Regions from separate parts of the Mycobacterium sp. UM_Kg27 genome, predicted to be linked through region 1. Evidence: predicted binding sites of a transcription regulator. Region 1 holds the regulator's gene; the other holds the start of a gene.

Region 1 (7,782 bases):
GCCTGACCAGGTGCCCAACAGCGGGGCGAGCTCCACAAGGTTTGGGTGCAACTCGGGTGCCATGTCGCCAGCGTAGTGCGCTTGGTCGCCCGCGCGGCTCAACTGGTACTGGGCATCTCGCGGTGTTCGCGCAGGGCCTCGATCTCTCGTTCGAAGTCGGCGGCCGAGGAGAAGGACCGGTAAACCGAGGCGAATCGCAGATAGGCCACTTCGTCGAGTTCGCGCAGTGGACCCAGAATCGCCAACCCCACCTCGTGACTGGGAATCTCCGGCGAACCGGCCGCTCGCACAGCATCTTCCACCTGCTGAGCCAGCAGGTTCAGCGCGTCGTCGTCAACCTGGCGGCCCTGGCAGGCCCGGCGCACCCCGCGCATGACCTTCTCCCGGCTGAAGGGCTCAGTGACCCCACTGCGTTTGACCACGGCCAGCACTGCGGTTTCCACCGTCGAGAAACGGCGGCCGCATTCCGGACAGGACCGACGACGCCGAATGGCCTGGCCTTCATCGGCTTCGCGGGAATCCACCACCCGGGAGTCCGGATGGCGACAAAACGGGCAGTGCATTGCCGCTCCTTCGCCGTGCCGGGAACCCGCGCCCTCAGAAAGCTGGGGCACCGTGGGCCATTGGGACAACTGCGAGCGTACCTGCGCGGGTTGCCGCCGGGGCTGCGCAGTGGCCGCAATCGGCGACCGAACCGACACGACTACCCTCAGCCCAGTGGAGCGATCAGTGTCTGGCCGGCGTCCAGAGCCACCGACTCCAGGCTGTTGAGCTCGCGGATGCGCTCGATGACCTCTCCGGCCGGCGCGTCCGGTGCTACGCGGGCCGCCAGGTGCGCCAAGCTCTCCCCACTCTGGACGCTCACCACGCCGAGCTGGTCGGGCACCGCGGAGGTAGTGCCCGCCGCTGCCGCGCCGAACTGGGCGATCAGCCCGAGCCACACGGTGATCCCGGCGGCGATCAAAGCCAGCACGACGGTGGTCACCGGGGTGATGGCCTTGACGGGCTGCGGCCGGTGCGGGGCACGTGACATCAGCACCCCGGAACCGCGGTGGCGCAGCGGCGCACCGCCCGGCCGCTGCCGAACCAGCCGTGCCGGCTGGGTGCGGATGGGGTAGGCGCGACCCGAGGTCCGGGGACCGCGCTGCACCTGGGGTCGCTCGGTGCTGCGGGTCGGCTCAAACGTCGGAGCGATCGTGTCGATGAGCATCATGTGCGGTTCTCCCTCACTCGGCGTCGGCGACCCTGTTCGCTCGACTGTTCGAATAATAATCGATCGTACGTTCGATGTCCGAACATGTGATCGATTCGTTGTCGAAAACATTAGCGAAAGGGTCCGACAAGTCCCCGGCAGTTTCGAACGTCCGCGCGACACACCTCGAACACATGTTTGATTAAACGCAGTTATGCGACTAGATTTGCGCCCATGAGTGACAGCAGCAGCAACCTGGCGGGCCCGGACTCAGCGCTGACCGCCCGGCAGCGAACGATCCTGAATGTCATCCGCGCCTCGGTGAACGAACGGGGTTACCCGCCGAGCATCCGCGAGATCGGCGACGCCGTCGGGCTGACCTCGACCTCTTCGGTTGCGCACCAGTTGCGCACGCTCGAGCGCAAGGGCTACCTGCGCCGGGACCCCAACCGTCCCCGCGCTGTCGACGTCCGTGGCCAGGACGACGTGGCCGGCGCCGCCGAGGCCGCCCAGCGCACCGAGTTCGCCGGTTCGGATGCGCTGCCCGAGCCCACCTTCGTCCCGGTTCTGGGCCGGATCGCGGCCGGCGGGCCGATCTTGGCCGAGGAGGCCGTCGAGGATGTCTTCCCGCTCCCCCGCGAGTTGGTCGGCGAAGGCGAACTGTTCTTGCTCAAGGTGGTCGGCGAATCGATGGTGGACGCCGCGATCTGCGACGGCGACTGGGTTGTGGTGCGCCAGCAGAATGTCGCTGACAACGGCGACATCGTGGCCGCCATGATCGATGGCGAGGCCACCGTCAAGACGTTCAAACGCACCGGCGGTCAGGTCTGGCTGATGCCGCACAACCCCATTTTCGATCCCATTCCCGGCAACGACGCGGTGGTGCTGGGCAAGGTCGTGACCGTCATCCGCAAGATCTGATCGTGTTCGCGCGCCCACCGTTCGATGAGGAGTCGGCACGCCTCAAGGTGCAGGCCGCCGAGGACTCCTGGAACACCCGGGATCCCGCACGTGTGGCGCTGGCCTACACCGAGGACTCGGTGTGGCGGAACCGCGACGAATTTCTCGCCGGGCGTGCGGAGATCGAGGCATTCCTGCGGCGCAAATGGGCCGCCGAACGCGACTACGCACTGCGCAAAGAGCTCTGGTGCTACCAGGGCAACCGAATCGCGGTGCGTTATCAGTACGAATGCCGCGACGCGGACGGCCAATGGTGGCGCAGCTACGGCAACGAGCTGTGGGAGTTCGCCGCCGACGGCCGAATGAGTCGCCGCGAGTCCAGCATCAACGACATCGCGATCACCGCGGCGCAGCGGCGCCTCTTCGGGCCTCGGCCGCAGCGCGAACGCGACCTACCGCTGCCGCTGCGATGATCAGCCGGCCCTGGTGAAGCCGTTAAGTCGGGCCGCATCCTCGGTGGCGAACCAGATCTCGGCCAGGGTGTCGTCATACAGCGCGTTCTGCGGGGTGTAGTAGAGCCCCGAGCCGATGTTCGCCTTGATCGGGTAGCCGTTCGGCTGCTGGTACGGGTCGTCCAGCGGAAGGTGCATCACCGGATGCACGGTTTCGTCGATACCGACCGTGCGCGCTTCGCCGCCACCGCCGAAGGTGCGGGTGTCCGCGCCGCCGCCGAACCTGCGGGGCTCTGGGACAGCGCCGAACCCGCGTGGGTCCGACCCGGCACCGCCGTGACCCACGGCGTGCCGACCGGTGCCGAAATCTTCTTCGGTCACCACCCGGGTGGGGGCGGTGTCGGTGTCGTCATCGTCGTCGACCTCCGCCTCGCTCTCGTGCTCGCCGTAGTGCAGCCACGGCGCATCCGGGATCGAGGAGACGGGCAGTTCAGGCTCGGAGGGATACGGCGATGCGGAGGCTCCGTAGCGACTCGGCAGCCGGACGGTGCCCTCGTGCTCGCGGTGGTCGTCGCGGTGCTCATCACGGTGGTCATCACGTCGGTCGTGGTGGGCCCACTGCTCGTCATCGTCGTCGTAGTCGTCGGCGACCGGGGCCGGCACTGCCACCGGCGAGCCCGGCAGTACAGCGGCCGGCCGACGCCGCTGCCACCACATCGCCACGCCGGCGAGCGCCCCCAGCACTGCCAGCACCACCACCGGGATCAGCACCCACATCCAGTTCCAGTGCGTCTCCTTGGCGGCGCCAGTCGATGTCGACTTGCTGCCGTCGGGCAGATTCGTACCGGGAATTTGCAAGCCCGACAACGATTGCGCGAGCTCGGCCGGTTCGGTGCTGTAGGTGTTGTTCGCCTGGTTCCACGCGATCGAGCCGCCGGTGAACTTCTGCGACACCACGTCACCTTCGACGCTCTGGTCGCCCACGGGGGCGCCCAGCTTTCCGGAAGCTCCGTCGAGCTTGTCCCACGCCGACTTGATCGCCCCGCGTACCACGAAGGCGCCGTTGTCGGGGCTGAAGAAGATCACCGGCTCGTCGTCGGCGGCAAAAGAATTGAACTTGCTGCCCGCCAGCGCTCCGTCAGCCGTGCCGGTGATCGGGAAGCCGAGATCGCTGCCGGCAGGACCGCCCAGCGACTCGTACTTGGCCAGCACGTCGCCTTCAACCGCATTGGCTCCGGTGAGCGGACTGAAATAGACCTTGCCGTGGGCAAAGTCCTGACCCACCCCGCCGTTCTCGCCTATCGCGTACTGATCGCCCTGCTTTGGCCCCAGTGCGCCGGCGGGTCCGCCGGCGCTGCGCCAGACCTGATCGATGGCCGCGGTCGCGTCGACCTGGGCCTGCACATCTGCCAGCTGCGCTGCCAGCTCCGGCGGCACCGTGGTAAACGTCCTGGTCGCGCTGTCGAAGGACAGCGTCCCGGCGCTGAACTTCTGGGTGACGACAGCTCCGTCGTAGCTCTCGTCCTCGACCGGGACGCCGAGCGCACCGGTGGAGCTGCCCAGCTTGTCCCAGCCGGCATTGATCGGCCCGCGCACCACGTGGGCGCCATGTTCGGGTGTCCAGAAGATCACCGGGTTGTCGGGCCCGGAAAGGATGGCCACCCGGCTGTCGGGAACAAGCCCGGGCACCTCATCGCTGCTGGGGAAGCCGAGTCCATTGTCGGCCGCACCGCCCAGTGCCTCGTATTTGTCCAGGATCGCCCCGTACAGCGCCTTCGCGCCGGTCTCCGGGGTGAAGAAGATGGTGCCCCCGGCGAAGTCCTGGGCGAATCCGACACCGGCCGGGTGTACGTCGCCGTTGGGCGCCCCCAGCGGGGATCCGTCCCCGCCGGCCGCCTGCCACGCCGCCGTGATGGCGTCGCGGGCATCGCTGTCGGGCGTCGCCGCAGCGGTTTGCACCGACAAGAGCACGGTGACCGTCGCCGCCAGGCCGAGCGCCATGCGCACCGCCGTCTTGCCGAACCGATCTTTCCGACTAGTCACCAGCCCTCCCAGGCATCATTATCGACATTATCGACGCAAATGTTTCCGGCATAGACTTTCCCGCAATCGGCCCGAGTTTCGAAGCCAAGTCATCGATATTGCGGAAACAGATACCCAGCCGATGCTGAAATGATGCAAAAGCCGCTGACCCGAACGGAACGAGGGGCGCTACCAAACATGCAGGTAGCGCCCCTGTTGGGGCGCCAAATCGTTCCCGATTGCCTCGGCTAGACGCCGAGGCTGCGGCCGATGATCTCTTTCATGATCTCGGTCGTGCCGCCGTAAATGGTCTGAACGCGGGCATCCAGATAGGCCCGCGCGACCGGGTATTCGCGCATGTAGCCGTATCCACCGTGCAGCTGCAGGCAGCGGTCGATCAGGTGCACCTGCTTCTCGGTGGAATACCACTTGGCCATCGCGGCCTGCTCGACGGTCAACTTCTTGTCCAGGTGGAGCCGCACGAACTCGTCGACCATCATCCGCACCACGGTGGCCTCGGTGGCCAGCTCGGCCAGCAGGAACCGGCTGTTCTGGAAACTGCCGATCGGCTTGCCGAAGGCCTTGCGCTCCTTGGTGTACTGGATGGTCTGCTCCAGCACCGCCTCCATCGCCCCGGCGGCCATGATCGCGATCGAAATGCGCTCCTGCGGCAGGTTCTGCATCAGGTAGATGAAGCCCTTGCCCTCCTCGCCGAGCAGGTTCTCCACCGGGACATGCACGTCGGTGAAGGACAGCTCCGCGGTGTCCTGGGCGTCCAGACCAATCTTGTCCAGGTGGCGGCCACGCTCGAAGCCCTCCATCCCCCGCTCCACGACCAGCAGGCTGAAGCCCTGCGCACCCTTGTCGGGGTCGGTCTGGGCGACGACGATCACCAGGTCGGAGTGAATGCCGTTGGTGATGAACGTCTTGGAGCCGTTGAGCACGTAGTGGTCACCCTGCTTGACCGCGCGGGTCTTGATGCCCTGCAGGTCACTACCGGTGCCCGGCTCGGTCATGGCGATCGCGGTGATCAGCTCACCGGTGCAGAACTTCGGCAGCCAGCGCTGCTTCTGCTCCTCGTTGCACAGTTCCAACAGGTACGGCGCGCAAACGTCGTTGTGCAGGCTAAAACCCAGCCCGCTGTAGCGGCCCGCGGTGACTTCCTCGGTGATGATCGTGTTGTAGCGGAAGTCCGGGTTGCCGCCGCCGCCGTACTCCTCGGGCACCGCCATGCCCAGGAAGCCCTGTTTGCCGGCCTCGAGCCACACGGAGCGGTCGACGATCTTGGCCTTCTCCCACTCCTCCTGGTTGGGCGCGGCGTGCCGATCCAGGAAGGCGCGGAACGACTCCCGGAACAGCTCGTGTTCGGGCTCGAACAGGGTTCGCTGGTACTTGACTGCGGCACTCATTGCCTGACCTCCGGTCGACTGATCTTTCCGACGAGAATAGACCAACCGGATGGTTGGGCGACGCAGTGGTGGGTGTCAGCGCTAGCGCGCCACCCCATCGTGCCGCCGCTGGCCGGCACCGCCCCGCGGCCGGCGCCGGCCACCGGCCTGAGATGCCGGCTGTGCAGCACCGCTGCCGCCACGACGGCGTCGCGGACGGCCGGACCCGCCCGGTGAGGTCTGGCCCGGCGAGGTCTGGCCCGGCGCACTCTTGGCGCGGCCCGGCGGAGCGGCCTTCGGGGCCACCGGGGCGGGCACCCGCAACGGCGCCACCTCCCCCACCAAGTCGCGCACCGAGGCGGAATCTGCTGCCACCTGTTGCGGGGCGACGCTGATGCCCGCGCGGCGCAACAGCACCTGAGTCTCGCGCCGCTGCTCGGGCAGGACGACGGTGACGACATCGCCGGCGCTGCCGGCGCGTGCCGTACGCCCGGAACGGTGCAGGTACGCCTTGTGCTCGGCGGGCGGGTCCACGTGAACCACCAATTCGACCTCATCGACGTGCACCCCGCGGGCGGCGATGTCGGTGGCCACCAGAACCCGCACGTCCCCCTCGGCGAACGCCGCAAGATTGCGCTCGCGGGCCGGTTGAGACAAGTTGCCGTGCAGGTCGACCGACGGCACACCGGACTCGGTGAGCTGGCGGGCCAGTTTCCGGGCCTGATGCTTGGTCCGCAAGAACAGGATTCGCCGCCCGGTGCCGGACGCCAACAGCTGCACCAGATCCTTCTTGTCCTGCAGCCCGGCCACGTGGAACACATGATGGGTCATCGCCGGAGGGGGCGCGTCGAGTTCATCGACGGAGTGCGACACCGGGTTCCGCAGAAAACGCCGAACCAGCTTGTCGACCCCGTTGTCCAGCGTGGCCGAGAACAGCAGTCGCTGACCGGTTTCGGAGGTCGCGGCCAGAATGCGGGTGACTCCGGGCAGGAAGCCGAGGTCGGCCATGTGGTCGGCTTCGTCCAGCACGCTGATGCGTACCGCGTCCAGCGTGATCAGCCGCTGCTTCATCAGGTCTTCGAGCCGGCCGGGGCAGGCCACCACGATGTCGGCGCCTGCGTTGAGCGCGGACACCTGGCGGTTCTGCGAGACGCCACCGAAGATGGTGGTCACCTTCAGCCCACTGGCGGCCGCCAACGGTTCCAGCGTCGCGGCGATCTGGGTGGCCAGTTCCCGCGTGGGTGCCAGCACCAGGCCGGTCGGCCGGGCGGGGCGACGCTTCTCGCCAACCAGCCGAGCTACCAGCGGCAGGGAGAAGGCCAGCGTCTTGCCGCTGCCGGTCTTGCCGCGACCCAGCACATCACGGCCGGCCAGACTGTCCGGCAGGGTCGCCACCTGAATCGGGAAGGGAGCAGCAATACCGCGATTGGCGAGCACACTGACAAGTTCAGCGGGCACGCCGAGTTCGGCGAATGAATTGGTGGTCATGACATGCCTTTCCGGCATCGGCTGTGCCACAGCGGCCGTCAAGGCGGACCGATCTGTCTGCAACACAGAGTTGGCGAGATTGCCTGTTGGCAATAGCGATCGCCGCGAGAAGAGCTTCACACGCCAGCTGAAATCGGCATCAGGGGCCGGACGGCGGTGAGTAAGCGTTCCACGACGCGTGAGCACCAGCCTATAGCACCGGTGCGGCAATACCTAAAAGGCGGCGAATTCCCGCAGACTCGCTGCCAGTGCCGCGGGAACCCGCGCACGGATTCGGGTACCGCCCTCACCGTGCTCTGCCAGCTGCACCCGGCCTTGTTCATGCACCCTGGCCACCAAA
Region 2 (7,782 bases), on a different contig from region 1:
AGCCGACCGTCGCGACGTGCACATCGCCGACCGGGTCGAGTTCTCGATAACCGCCGATCACTTCGATGTCGTTATCGTGCAGACCGATCCGAAACCCGCCCCACAGGTAGGGCACCGGGAACCACAGTTGTTTTCCGGGCAGTTCGTGCAGCACCTCGACCGGGGGATAGCGGAGCATCTGGCGCAGGTCGCCGCCGCGAAACAGGTGTTGGATCAGGTCGTCGAGCACGGTGGTGAGCTGGGTGTTGAGCGCGGCGATCCGGTCGTGGTCGAGTGCGGCCGGGGGAGGCTTGAGCACCTCCAGCAGTTCGGCCGACCGTTGGTGCTCGACGGCCAGGTCATAGGCGGTGCGACCGGCGGCATCCGGTTGCGAGCGCAGCGCACCCTGCTCGATCAGCCAGGTCGCCACGTCGGGAGACGCGCCGTGCCAGCCGGCCTGATGCAGCACCGTCAGCCAGGTCTTGCCGCCGGGCCGCCACGACTTGATATCGACCACGTGATCACCGCGGTCGAGTTCCCGGATCACCGTGCTCCACTTGCCCCGCTTGGCCATGTCGGCCAGATACAACGCGGCTTGCGCCTGCCGGTTGCCCAGCAGCGAGCGGTCCATCACGCCCGGCCACAGCGGTGCGTTGTTGCGGATCTCGGCGTAGGTCGTCACGGTGCCATCTTCTCGCGGTTCGGGCCGCGATACCTGAGGTCGCGGCTATGGATCTGGGCCGTCGTCGAGATCGTCGTCGAGCAGTTCCTCCGGGTGATGCAGGTGGTTGATGCGTGGTGGGCTGGTGCCGTCGGTCCAGGCCAGTCGACCTTGCTCGGTGACCACGGTCTCTAGATCGCCACGGGTGGCACCGCCGTGGTCGCCGCCGCAGGCGAAGTAGAGCTCGTCGGCGTCGGTGCGCCCGCCGCGTGCCCAGTCGGTCGAATGGTGAACCTCGCAGTGGTAGCCGGGCTCCGGACAGTTCGGTCTGGTGCAACCGCGGTCGCGGGCGTGGCAGATGATCCGGTGATCCAGGGTGGCGATCCGTTTACTGCGGCCCAGATACAGCGGCCGCTCGGAGTGGTTGTCGAAGACCGCCAGGTAGTGAATCGAGTTGGCTGCCATGCGGATCAGATCACGCATCGGTAGGCGGCTGCCGCCACCGGTGCGGGCAGGTCCCGGCATCGGGATCTCCGGGTTGGCCATGGCGCGGGCCGCCTGGTCGAGGTCGGCGAGTTTGGTGGTGACGATGACCGTCACCGGTACACCGCGGTGAGTGCCCATCGCACCGGACTCGATGCCATGGCGCAGGGCCAGCTTCAGTGCGTCGTGGTCGCGTTGCCCCGACGAGCGGGTATCGCGTTCTTGAGCGCCCTCGGGCTGGCGGTGGCCGGGGCGAACCGCGGCGGTGACTGTCTCGAGGTAGGCGCGGGTTTCGGGGTCGATACAGCCGGACAGTGAGCTCATCCCGTCGGGGCCTTGGCGGCCCAGGACGAGATTGCGCCGCCGTGCCCGGTCTTCGTCGGTGAAGTTGCCGTCGGGATTGAGGTGATCGGCGATCGCGTGCCCTATCGCGGTCACGAAGGCGGCGTCCTGCTCGGAGGCGTGGCGCACCAGGGTGCGTTCGGCGGCCGCGCGATCGGCCGGTGCGACCTTCGCGGGCAGTTCGTCGAGGGCCTTGGTGACCGCCTTGATGTGGTCGTCACCGATACGGCCGTCCTCGACAGCGGCGGCGACTTCGGCAAGCTCCGGCGGGGCCGGCGGTCCGGTCAGGTTGCGCCGCGGCCGGATCCGGGCGGCGACGCGGAATCGGCGTCGGACCTCGGCCCGGGTGATACGCAGGCGCGACCACAGCAGGTCCGTGATCTTGGTGTCAGCGGGCAGTCGGGGGTCCTCGGCGCCGTCGGCGGGGTCGGCGATCTCGCCGAAGATGCGGTAGGACAAGCCGCGATTGACGCGGTGCTGAGTTTCGAGGTGTTCGGCGACTTCCACGCGAAACGCATTGCCGACCAGGTCGGTGTCAGCGCCACGGAGCCGGGCCTGGGCGTCGTCGATCAGAGCCAGGTCCGCGCGGATGGCCGCACGGGCGGCTGCGGCGGGAGGAAGGACCTGATCGGACACGCCTCCAATGTATCGAACAGATGTTCGAATATCGGAGGTCAAATTGTTGTCTGTGGATGAATCGGGCAACTGTGGATAGAGCCGGCCGTCGAGTGCTTCACCGGTTGTAATCCTGTCGGTACCGATGTTCGGCCGAGGCCGACGTGGACGGCATCGTAGCCGCCCTTCGCGCAGTGAAAAGTCGCGCCGTGCCGCACCCAGGAACTGTCAGCGGCGTTCGGTAGGGTCCGTCGGCGTGACCGCGAACGTGACCCTCAAACCGGTGAATGCCCGCCTTGCCGACGAACTGGAAGTAGCCGAACGGCAGGTCGCGGCGGCCGTCGCGCTACTCGACGAGGGGGCGACGGTGCCGTTCATCGCCCGCTACCGCAAAGAGGTCACCGGCAGCCTCAACGACGGGCAGCTGCGCACCCTGGAAGAGCGGCTGCGCTACCTGCGTGAGCTCGACGACCGTCGGGCCGCGGTGCTGTCCTCAATCGAGGAGCAGGGCAAGCTCACCGACGAGCTCAGGGCCGCGCTGTTGTCGGCCGACACCAAGGCCCGCGTGGAAGACATCTACCTGCCCTACAAGCCCAAGCGCCGCACCAAGGCGCAGATCGCGCGCGAGGCGGGCCTGGAGCCCTTGGCCGACCGGCTGCTCGCCGACCCCACCCTGGACCCCCAGCAGCTCGCTGCGGAGTACACCGGAGAGGCGGTCGCCGACACCGCGGCCGCACTGGAGGGTGCGCGCGCGATTCTGGTCGAACGTGCCGCCGAGGACGCCGAATTGGTGGGCGCGGTCCGGGAGAAGTTCTGGTCGGCAGGGTCACTGCGGACCATGCCGCGCTCCGAAGAGGCAGCGAAAAGTGCTGCGGCACAAAAATTCCGGGACTACTTCGAGTTCAGTGAAGCGTTGGAGACCATGCCGTCGCACCGGGTGCTGGCCGTGTTGCGCGGCGAGAAGGAAGACGCCCTGGCGCTGGCCTTCGACGGTGGCGACAACGAGCCCTACCAGGCGATGGTCGCCAAATCGCTGGGCGTGAACATGACCGCGCCCGGCCCGGCCACGCCCTGGCTGGCCGACACCGTGCGGTGGGCATGGGACACCCGACTGGCGTTCTCGGCGGCCGTCGAGGCCCGGATGCGGTTGCGCCAGCGTGCCGAGCAGGACGCGGTGGCGGTGTTCGCCAAGAACCTCAAAGACCTGTTGTTGGCGGCGCCGGCGGGCAACCGCACCACACTCGGTCTCGACCCGGGCTTTCGTACCGGGGTGAAGGTCGCCGTCGTCGACGGCACCGGCAAGGTCGTCGACACCTGCGCGATCTTCCCGCACCAACCGCAGAAGCAGTGGGATCAGGCCAAGGCGGCGCTGGCCGCACTGGTGGCCCGCCATGGTGTGGACCTGATCGCGGTCGGCAACGGCACCGCGTCGCGCGAGACCGACGCCTTGGCCGCCGAGTTGATCGCCGACCTCAAGGCGGCCGGCGCCCCGGCACCGGTCAAGGCGATGGTCAGTGAGGCCGGCGCGTCGGTGTACTCGGCGTCGGCCTATGCCGCCCATGAGCTTCCCGACCTGGACGTGACGCTGCGCGGGGCGGTGTCGATCGCGCGACGGTTGCAGGATCCGTTGGCCGAACTGGTCAAGATCGAACCGAAGTCGATCGGCGTCGGCCAGTACCAGCACGACGTGACACCGGGAACCCTGGCGCGCAGCCTCGATGCGGTGGTCGAGGACGCGGTGAACGCCGTGGGTGTGGACCTCAACACCGCCTCGGCCCCGCTGCTGGCCAAGGTGTCAGGGGTGTCGGAGTCGCTGGCCGAAGCGATCGTGGCGCACCGCGACCAGGCCGGGCCCTTCCGCAACCGGGCCGCCCTGCTCGACGTGCCACGGTTGGGCCCCAAGGCATTCGAGCAGTGCGCCGGGTTCCTGCGCATCCGCGACGGCGACGACCCGCTGGATTCCTCGGGGGTGCATCCCGAGGCCTACCCGGTGGTCCGGCGCATCCTGGACCGCGCGGGCGTCTCGCTGGCCGAGATCATCGGCGACGAACGAACGCTGCGATCGCTGCAACCCGGCGACTTCGCCGACGACCGGTTCGGGGTACCGACCGTCACCGACATCCTCGCTGAACTGGAGAAGCCCGGTCGGGACCCGCGGCCGGCGTTCTCCACCGCGACGTTCGCCGCGGGCGTGGAGAAGGTGGCCGACCTCAAGGTGGGCATGGTGCTGGAAGGGGTGGTCACCAACGTCGCTGCCTTCGGAGCTTTCGTCGATGTCGGGGTGCACCAGGACGGTCTGGTGCACGTCTCGGCCATGGCGGACCGCTTCGTCTCCGACCCGCACGAGGTGGTGCGCTCCGGTCAGGTGGTGAAGGTCAAAGTCGTCGATGTCGACGTCGACCGCCAGCGCATCGGGCTGACCCTGCGGCTGGGGGACAAGCCGGCGAACAAGCCCGCCGCATCCTCCCGGGGCCCGGGTGCCAAACCGGCTGCGCGCAGTGACAACGCCAAGCAGAATCGTGGGCGGCGTCCCGGCAACAGTGCCGGGCGTCGGGATGCGGCACCGGCAGGCGGGTCGATGGCTCAGGCGTTGCGTGACGCCGGATTTGGAAAGTAGGGACGGATGGCCACGGTAGACAGCTCATCCCTTGCGGCCGCGCGCAAGTTCGCCGACATCGTCGGGGCCGGCGCACTGCTGACCGGCGAGCAGATCGGCCCCGACTACGCCCACGACGAGGCGCTGGTCGGAGCACCGGTGACACCGAGCTACGTCGCCCGCCCGCAGACCGCCGAGCAGGTTGCGGCGTTGCTGGCCGCGGCAACCGAGGCGAAAGTTCCGGTGACCGCCCGCGGTTCGGGCACCGGCATGTCGGCCGGCGCGCGGCCGTGCCCCGACGGACTGCTGATCTCCTTCGAGCGGATGAACGCGATCCTGGAGATCGACACCGACAATCAGGTTGCGGTGGTGCAACCCGGCGTCACGTTGGCCGACCTCGACACCGCCACGGCCGAGGCGGGGCTGATGTACACCGTCTTCCCCGGGGAGCTGTCCGCCAGCGTTGGAGGCAACGTAGGTACCAACGCCGGCGGTATGCGCGCGGTCAAATACGGGGTGACGCGGCATAATGTGCTCGGCCTGCAGGCCGCGTTGCCGACCGGCGAGCTGATCCGCACCGGTGGGCGAATCACGAAGCTGTCCACCGGTTATGACCTGACTCAGCTGATCATCGGCTCGGAGGGCACCTGCGCGCTGGCTACCGAGGTCACCGTGCGGCTCTACCCTCGGCTCGGGCACTCCGCCACATTGTTGGCGCCGTTCCGCGATCTGCCCGCGGTGATGCGCGCCGTTCCCGCGGTGGTGCGCAGCGGAGTGGACCCGGTGATCCTCGAATACGTCGACAAGCTCACCCTGGCGGCGATCAGCTACTCGCAGAACCTGAACCTGGGGATCCCCGACGCGGTGCGTGAGAGCGCCGAGGCCTACCTGGTGGTGGGGGTGGAGAACCGAGACCGTGAGCGCCTCGAAGACGACGTGGCCATGCTGGGCGAACTGCTCGCCACGCTCGGCGCCGAGGATGTCTATGTGCTGGAGGGCAATTCAGCGCATGCCCTGATCGAGGCCCGCGAGAAGGCGTTCTGGACGGCCAAGGCCGCCGGTGCCCACGACGTCATCGACGTGGTGGTCCCGCGAGCCGAGATGCACCAGTTCCTCACCAAGGCACAGGGATTCGCCCAGGCGGCCGGGGCCGGTGTGGTCGGCTGCGGGCATGCCGGTGACGGCAACGTCCACCTGGCGGTGTTCTGCGCAGACGACGAGGTCCGCCACCGGCTGCTGCACGACATCTTCGCGGCCGCGATGGACCTCGGCGGTGCCATCTCCGGTGAGCACGGTCTGGGACGCGTCAAGACGCAGCATTTCCTGGAGCTGGAGGACCCGACAAAGATTGCGCTGATGCGCCGGATCAAGGAGGCCTTCGACCCCGCCGGGATCCTCAATCCGGGCGTGCTTCTATAGGCGGAAGATCGCGCCCATCCCGCGTACTTCGGTGCCCATGAAGAAAGGCAACCACATGACTAACGGAGCACAGGCCCTGATCGCCACCCTGGTCGACAGCGGAGTGCAGGTCTGCTTCGCCAACCCCGGTACCTCGGAGATGCATTTCGTGGCCGCCCTGGACTCGGTGCCGCAGATGCGCGGGGTGCTGTGCCTGTTCGAAGGTGTGGTGACCGGAGCCGCTGACGGGTACGCCCGGGTGGCCGCAAAGCCGGCCGCCACCCTGCTGCACCTGGGGCCCGGCCTGGGTAATGGCCTGGCCAACCTGCACAACGCCCGCCGCGCGCACGTGCCGGTGGTCAACGTCATCGGGGACCACGCCACCTACCACAAGAAGTACGACGCACCGCTGGAATCCGACATCGAGCCCCTGACCGACTGGACTCACGGCTGGGTGCGCCGCACCAACTCCGGTGACGACCTCGGGCGCGATGCCGCCGAAGCGGTCGCAGAGTCGATGGCCAGCCCGGCGAAGGTGGCCAACCTGATTCTGCCCGCCGACATCTCCTGGGAAGACGGGGCGCAGGCGGCCGGACCGGTCGAACCGGTTCCCGCGGCCGCCCCCGACGCACAGGCCGTCTCCGACGTCGCCGCGGTGCTGGGCAGCGGCGAGCCGGTGGCGATCCTGATCGGCGGGCCCGCTGTCGCCGATGTGCGCGCATTGGAGGCCACCGATCGGATCGTCGCCGCAACCGGGGCGCGTGCTCTGGTCGAGACCTTCCCGGCCCGGCTCGTCCGCGGGGCAGGGGTCCCGGCGATCGACCGGCTTGGTTACCTGGCCGAGCAGGCCGCGTTCCAACTCGACGGCATCAAGCACCTGGTGGTGGCCGGCACCCGGGCTCCGGTGTCGTTCTTCGCCTATCCCGGCAAGGCCAGCGACCTGGTTCCCGAGGGCTGCGTCGTGCACAACCTGGCCGGCCTCGAGACCGACGTGGTGGCCGCGCTGGAACAGTTGGCCGAAGCGGTGGCTGCCGGGGTGCAGCCGCGGCCCGCGCCCGCGGCCGTCCCCGACCTGCCGAGCGGTCAGCTGACCCCGCAGAACTGGGTGCAGGTGATCGGCGCGCTGCTGCCCGACAACGCGATCATCTCCGACGAGTCCAACACCTCGGGCCTGATGCTGCCCGCGGCCACCGCCGGGTCACCACGCCACGACGTGCTCACGCTCACCGGCGGGGCGATCGGGCAGGGGCTGCCGGTCGCGCTGGGTGCGGCCGTGGCCGCACCGGACCGGCCGGTGATCGCGCTGCAGGCCGACGGCAGTGCGGCCTACACCATCTCCGCGCTGTGGACGATGGCCCGCGAGAACCTGAACGTCACCACGGTGCTGATCAACAACAGCTCGTATGCGATCCTGCGCCTGGAGCTGGCCCGGGTGGGCGCTGAGGGAGGCGGCCCGAAAGCTAACGATCTGCTCGACCTGTCGCGGCCGAACATGGACTTCGCGAAGATCGCCGAGGGCTTCGGGGTGCCGGCCACGGTGGCCACCACCTGCGAGGAACTCGCCGAACAGTTCCGCCGCGCCGTCGCAGAACCGGGGCCGCATCTGATCGATGCGCGCATCCCGACCCTGTTCTGACCGAACGACGCCGCCTTGAACCCGTGCCGGCCGGTGCCGGTCCGGCCGAGCGGTTCTAGTTGACGCTCTGGC

The links. The regulator LexA, encoded in region 1, represses DNA repair genes until DNA is damaged. The targets are predictions, from matches to a motif close to CGAACANNTGTTCG.
Region 2: the regulator LexA is predicted to act here: its motif matches at 2,115-2,128, upstream of LI94_RS00360 (HNH endonuclease signature motif containing protein).

What each region holds. Positions count from the first base shown of each region.
Region 1 is NZ_JRMM01000111.1:2,656-10,437, reverse strand. Features, by position in the region: gene LI94_RS16100 (peroxynitrite isomerase) at 1-63, opposite strand, end outside; gene nrdR (transcriptional regulator NrdR) at 99-563, opposite strand; gene LI94_RS16090 (LysM peptidoglycan-binding domain-containing protein) at 710-1,213, opposite strand; gene lexA (transcriptional repressor LexA) at 1,427-2,113, shown strand; gene LI94_RS16080 (nuclear transport factor 2 family protein) at 2,116-2,565, shown strand; gene LI94_RS16075 (hypothetical protein) at 2,566-4,587, opposite strand; gene LI94_RS16070 (acyl-CoA dehydrogenase family protein) at 4,815-5,975, opposite strand; gene LI94_RS16065 (DEAD/DEAH box helicase) at 6,057-7,442, opposite strand; gene hflX (GTPase HflX) at 7,656-7,782, opposite strand, start outside.
Region 2 is NZ_JRMM01000001.1:71,818-79,599, reverse strand. Features, by position in the region: gene LI94_RS00365 (ankryin) at 1-661, opposite strand, end outside; gene LI94_RS00360 (HNH endonuclease signature motif containing protein) at 707-2,056, opposite strand; gene LI94_RS00355 (Tex family protein) at 2,337-4,697, shown strand; gene LI94_RS00350 (FAD-linked oxidase C-terminal domain-containing protein) at 4,704-6,095, shown strand; gene LI94_RS00345 (acetolactate synthase large subunit) at 6,151-7,710, shown strand; gene LI94_RS00340 (cutinase family protein) at 7,766-7,782, opposite strand, start outside.